DNA from 3 places in the Marinobacter adhaerens HP15 genome. Region 3 is predicted to be linked to each of the others. Evidence: predicted binding sites of a transcription regulator. Region 3 holds the regulator's gene; each other region holds the start of a gene.
The links. Region 3 encodes sigma-54, which starts transcription at its own class of promoters, with help from an activator protein. Its sites were predicted from a motif close to ANTGGCATNNANNTTGCTNT; they were not measured.

Region 1 (2,171 bases), 1.7 Mb from region 3:
CCGAAGGGCACCAGCCCCATTTTTGACAAGTTTTCCCCGGCGCCGCCAGAGCCCACCGTTGTCAACGAAGTCAAACAGACCACCACGGACGAAGCGCCGGAACTCCAGACCCTGAAAAGCCCCACCGACATGGCCGTTGAAGCCGCCATGGAGGAACAGATGCAGGAAACCATGGACGATATCCTGAAAGTCCTGGAGCCGGCGATCGCGGATGGGCGCATCAATGTGAGCGAGGATCAGCGGCGAATCGTGATTCGGGTTGAGGAAAAAGGTTCTTTCCCTTCCGGCTCGGCTCAGCTGACCTGGGAATTCGAGGGCCTGCTGCTGGATATGGCGGAGGTGATTGAAGGCATTCCCGGTGACCTGACGATCGAGGGGCACACCGACAACGTGCCTATCCGGACCGACCGTTTTTACAGTAACTGGGACCTCTCCGCCGCCCGTTCAGCCGCCGTTGCCAACGTTCTGGTTGCCCGGGACCAGGTGGAACCCACGCGTCTGTCCGTCACCGGTCTGGCGGATACCAAGCCGCGGGTACCCAACACCTCTGCAGAAAACCGCGCCAAGAACCGGCGCGTGGAAATCATCATTGATCTCTCCGGCCCGATGCAGGAACAGGAAGTACGCCTTCGGGAACTGATCCAGTCCGAATCGGATGATACCGAATCCAGCCTCGGGATCGAATCCGAATCCGACAGCTCGACACCAAACGAAATCAGTTGGTAAGCGCACTCTATTTTGGTGCGCTACACGCTAAAACGCACAGCAATAGTGCATTATTAGAGTGAAAATAGTACCTCACATTTCTGAAAGCCCCCTCAACTGCCCTTCAGCTCTTGATATGCCTTGTTTTGGAACAGCTCTTGCTTCAGCTGCACCTCAACAATGCACAAGCCAACGTAAACGGTCCGATAGAGGCCGGACACACAACATCAGGAGCGAAAACCCGTGGACATCACGAGTGCAGTACATACCCTGACCGAAAGCGCCAACACGCTATTCATCCTTATCGGCGCCATTATGGTGCTGGCCATGCATGCCGGCTTTGCCTTCCTGGAAGTTGGCACGGTTCGCCACAAGAACCAGGTCAATGCCCTCGTCAAGATCATGACCGACTTCGGCATCTCCGCCGTGGCCTACTTCTTTATCGGCTATTACATCGCCTACGGCAGCCATTTCATGAGCGGCGCCGCCGAGCTCACCGCTGCCAACGGCTATGATCTGGTGAAGTTTTTCTTCCTGATGACGTTCGCCGCGGCCATTCCCGCCATCGTGTCCGGCGGTATTGCCGAACGCGCCAAGTTCTACCCGATGCTGATTGCCTCAGGCCTGATTGTCGCCTTTATCTATCCCTTCTTTGAGGGGCTGATCTGGAACGGCAACTATGGTTTCCAGGGCTGGCTGGAGAACCAGTTTGGTGCATCCTTCCACGACTTTGCCGGCTCCGTTGTAGTGCACGCGGTGGGCGGCTGGATCGCCCTGGCGGCCGTATTGGTTCTGGGTGCACGAAATGGGCGCTACCGCAACGGCAAGGTGGTGGCCTTTGCCCCCTCCAACATCCCCTTCCTCGCCCTGGGCGCCTGGATTCTGACCGTCGGCTGGTTTGGCTTCAACGTCATGTCGGCCCAGACCCTGGACGGCATCAGCGGCCTGGTGGCCGTGAACAGCCTGATGGCCATGGTCGGCGGCATCCTCGTCTCCATGCTGCTGGGCCGCAAGGACCCGGGCTTTATCCACAACGGCCCGCTAGCGGGACTGGTGGCGGTATGTGCCGGCTCTGACCTGATGCATCCGGTAGGCGCTCTCGTGACTGGCGGCGTAGCAGGCGCCATCTTCGTATACCTGTTTGAATGGGCACAGGCCAAGATCGAACGGCTCGACGATGTTCTGGGTGTCTGGCCCCTGCACGGTGTCTGTGGTGTCTGGGGCGCGATTGCCTGCGGCATTTTCGGCCAGGAAGCGCTGGGAGGCCTTGGCGGCGTCAGCCTGGTGTCGCAGATCATCGGCTCAGTGGCCGGCGTGGTTGTGGCCTTTGTCGGCGGCCTGATTGTCTATGGCGCAATCAACGCCATCTCAGGCCTGCGCCTGACCGAAGAGGAAGAATTCAACGGAGCGGACCTGAGCATCCACCGGATTGGGGCGACCGCGGTCGAGTAACACCGGTTACGGTG
Region 2 (2,171 bases), 140 kb from region 3:
GTATTCGGTGAGCAGGGCGTTACCGGCACGCTTGACCGGCTGGACGGTGGCGACCATCCGTTTGATGCCATGATGTCCGCGGTTCACCGGTTCACCGGAAACTTTGAGGATGGCGATGACCTGACGCTCTGCTGTCTGGAAATGATGGACGAGGCTGGGCTGGCTACCCTGCCAGATCGTGCCGCACCGTCTGCTCTTGCCGGGCCGGCGGAATGGCGCTGCAGCTATGAAATCCGGGAAAGGACTCTCGGCGAGTTCAGTCCTCTGCCTCTGTTGCTTCATATCTGCATGGAGGTGCCGGGTCTTCGACGGAAGAGCGGCGAAATCTATACCCTGCTGGCGGAACTCTACAACAACGCGCTGGAGCACGGTGTTCTGGAACTCCCGTCAGAATGGAAACACTCACCGGAGGGCTTTGGCCGCTACTACGCGGAGCGCGATCGGCGCCTGGCCAACGTGGAGGGTCACTACATCCGGTTCACACTGCACCATTCCCTGAAACCGGATGGAGGTCGGCTTCGTGTTATCTGTGAGGACAGCGGCCAGGGGTTTGATTTTCACAATCATCCCAGCGTGGCCCCCGGTAATTCCCCAACCATGAGCGGGCGCTATGCAGGGCGGGGCCTGCTGCTGTTGAAACGTCTGGCGGAGACCATCAGGTTTCATGAACAGGGCAATCATGTTGAAATTGTCTACGATTGGCAGTTCGCCCGTACAGCGGAGAATCGAGATGACTGATAAACCACACCTGGACGAGGAGGCACTGGCTGAGCTTCGAGATGTCATGGAGGACGAATTCGAAGTGCTGATACAGACCTATGTTGCAGATTCCCGCGACAGGATTCGGGGATTGCAAGAAGCCCTGAGGGCTGACGATAGTGACGCCTTTGCCAAGACGGCCCATAGCTTCAAGGGCAGTTGTATCAATATTGGCGCCCCGCGGCTTGGCGAACTCTGCCTGAAGGCGGAAATCGCAGGAAAGGAGTCCCGGCTGGACGATGCCTCGGGATTAGTGGATGACATCGCCCAAGAATTCGAACAGGTAATCGCAGGCCTGGATGGCTTGATGGTGGGGTAAATCAGGTCGATTCAGGCCCTTTGTCAGGTGAAGCAGGTGTGCGCTGGCATCACAATTGCTTTGTCCTTCGCATTGAGTGGATTAACCGCCCATGCACCGGCCAGGTCCGGCAAGGTGAGGGCGACAATGCGATAAAAGCGGCAAGAGGTTGCCATGGCCCAGATGGTTCTTCCCCAAACCCCCGCGCCCGGGACGCAACAAGATCCCGGCCCGTCAAAATCCGGAACCAGCCGGGATCCGGCTGACAGGAAAAGCGATTTTGACTCTGTCTCCCAGGCTGAGCAAAAGCGGCTCGATCGCCAGAGGGCGGATCGGAACGCTGAGGCCAGATCTGCCGATGAATCCCGGGCGACCCAGGACACTTCTTCAGAGACGAAAACGGAAGCAAACGCGAACGCTGATCCAAAGGGTGGCGAAAAAGCCGACGCTGCCACGGATGCTGAATCACGGGACGCGGGCGAGGCCGCTGTTGCCGGTGATGGCAAATCAGAGCCGACGGCGCTTCCTCTTACCTTTGTTGAGTTGCAGTCCTGGCTGAATCCAAAAGCCGGGGGTGCCGGTGAGTCCGCCATGTCAGCCACAATGCCGGGAGTCGGCGTCAACGCTGCCACCGGTGGTTCGGGCCAGACGAATTCCGTTGCCGGATTGTTCAGTGGCCTTCTCACAGGGGCCTCGGGTCAGAAAGCTCAGTCCGGATCCGGCGGTGTTTCCGGCGATGCGACACTGACAGATGTCATGAAGGCCTCAGTGCTCACCGACTCCGGCCGCAATGCGGATTCCGGCTCGTTGATCAATTCTGGCCGCTTCCAGTCCGCCATGGATCTGGTGTCCCAGCAAGCGGCGAATAATGCCAATGGGGCAGCAAAACTGACGGCCGAGAATGCTGCGCCATTGCGAGGTTATGCTACGTCCATTGATGTGCCGGTAGGCCATGCAGAGTGGGGCGACAAACTGGTGGGTAAGCTCAGCTGGCTGACGGCCCGCAACATGTCGGTTGCCGAAATCCACCTGACACCACCGGACATGGGCCCCATGGAGGTCAAGGTCCGGGTGCAGAACGAACAGGCGAGTATTACGGTCCATTCGGCCAATC
Region 3 (2,171 bases):
AGTAAACTCGGCAAAGAACTTGCTAGGGTAAAGAAAACCGCGGCAAGTAACCGGCATATAAAGATTTTTTCAAGACCTATGACACAAAGCGCTGATGAGTGACGGATCCTGAACCATGGTTATGAAAGCCTCCTTACAGTTAAAGCTGGGTCAGAGCCTGACCATGACACCCCAGCTGCAACAGGCGATCCGGCTTCTCCAGCTATCTACCCTCGACCTCCAACAGGAAATCCAGCAGGCACTGGAATCCAACCCCATGCTGGAGACATCCGAGGACGACGATCAGACCGACACGTCCACCGAGAGTGACGAGCGCGAGGCCAATGCGGCCGAGTCTGCTGCCGAGACCACGCCGGAACCGTCCAGCGACTGGGACGAATCCGAGAACGGCCCGGACTGGTCGTCGGAAAACGAGATTCCGGATAACATTCCGGACGATCTGCCGGTCGACACGGCCTGGGATGACATCTACCAGTCCGCCCCTGCCCCGGCAGCCCGCAACGACGATGAAAACGATCACGATTTCGAGACCCGCAACTCGCCCACCGAGACCCTTCAGGATCACCTGGAATGGCAGCTCAACCTGACTCCCCTGAGTGAGCGGGACCAGGCCATTGCCCACGCCCTGATGGACGCCGTGGACGAGCGGGGCTATCTCACCAGCCCCCTGGAAGAAATCCACGCCGGGCTGCTGGACGAGAACGAAGAAGACCCCCTTGAACTGGATGAAGTGGAAGCCGTCCTGCATCGCCTCCAGCACTTCGATCCCCCTGGCGTGTTTGCCCGGGATTTGCAGGAATGCCTGCTGATACAGCTTAACCAGCTGCCGCCGGACACACCCTGGCTCGCCCAGGCACGCCTGGTGATCACCCACTACATCAACCTGCTGGGCAACCGGGACTACGCCCAGCTATTGCGTCGCAGCCGCCTGAAGGAAGATCAACTCAGGGAAGTCCTGGCGTTGATTACCGGCCTCAATCCGCGCCCGGGCGACGTGATTGATCGCGCCGAGCCCGACTACGTGATTCCGGATGTCATCGTTCGCAAGCACAATGGCCGCTGGCGTGTTGAGCTGAATCCGGAAATTGCACCGCGCATCCGGGTAAATGCCAGCTATGCTTCACTTATAAGGCGTGCAGACAGCAGTGCAGACAACACCTACCTCCGCGATCAGTTGCAGGAGGCCAAGTGGTTTATCAAGAGCCTGCAGAGCCGCAATGAGACCCTGCTGAAAGTAGCGACCCGTATTGTCGAGCACCAGCAGGGTTTCCTGGATTACGGCGAGGAAGCAATGAAGCCGTTGATTCTCTCGGACATTGCCCAGGCGGTGGAAATGCATGAATCAACGATTTCACGGGTAACCACTCAGAAATACATGCATACCCCCAGGGGTATTTTCGAACTGAAATATTTCTTCTCCAGCCATGTCAGCACTGATGAGGGCGGAGAATGCTCTTCCACGGCCATACGCGCGATGATCAAGAAGCTGATTGCCGCCGAAACACCCAAAAAGCCGTTGAGCGACAGTAAAATTGCAGCCATGCTAGGGGAACAGGGTATCAAGGTTGCGCGACGCACCGTTGCCAAGTACCGGGAGGCCATGCACATTCCGCCGTCCAACGAACGCAAGCGGCTGGTCTGAATACCCCGGGACGGGACTCAACACTGTATTCGCCGGCGCACAATGCGCCAGCACCCAGACCGGCTCCCGGGAGCCGGCATGATGACAACAGGAGACGCCTATGCAACTCAACATTTCAGGCCATCACGTAGAACTGACTCCCGCACTGAAGGATTACGTTTCAGAGAAGTTCGAGAAGCTCGAGCGTCACTTTGACCACATCAGTAACTGCCAGGTGACTCTGGAAGTGGAAAAGGTGCGCCAGATTGCGGAAGCCACATTGCACGTGGTAGGTGGTGAGATTCACGCAAAGGCAGAAAACGAGGATATGTACGCGGCCATTGATGCCCTTATCGACAAGCTCGACCGTCAGATCCTCAAGCACAAGGAAAAGAATGTAGAACGGATGCACGGAAACGGCTCTCGCTAACGCGCTGTTTTCATGCACTTCATCTAATCGAGCTGCGACATGAGTAACGTGTCGCAGCCTTTTTTTTAACGGAAATGCAGTCGATCCATGAGCGACACATCCCTGACCATAGACAACATT

Region 1: HP15_RS19780 (ammonium transporter) is a predicted target of sigma-54. The motif match lies at 851-870, and genes of this name have one in related genera.
Region 2: HP15_RS11540 (flagellar hook-length control protein FliK) is a predicted target of sigma-54. The motif match lies at 1,121-1,140, and genes of this name have one in related genera.

Annotation. Positions count from the first base shown of each region.
Region 1 covers NC_017506.1:4,243,167-4,245,337, reverse strand. The annotation lists gene HP15_RS19785 (flagellar motor protein MotB) at 1-726, shown strand, start outside; gene HP15_RS19780 (ammonium transporter) at 949-2,157, shown strand.
Region 2 covers NC_017506.1:2,437,485-2,439,655, reverse strand. The annotation lists gene HP15_RS11550 (PP2C family protein-serine/threonine phosphatase) at 1-738, shown strand, start outside; gene HP15_RS11545 (Hpt domain-containing protein) at 731-1,078, shown strand; gene HP15_RS11540 (flagellar hook-length control protein FliK) at 1,232-2,171, shown strand, end outside.
Region 3 covers NC_017506.1:2,579,789-2,581,959, forward strand. The annotation lists gene HP15_RS12190 (RNA polymerase factor sigma-54) at 122-1,642, shown strand; gene hpf (ribosome hibernation promoting factor) at 1,743-2,051, shown strand; gene ptsN (PTS IIA-like nitrogen regulatory protein PtsN) at 2,139-2,171, shown strand, end outside.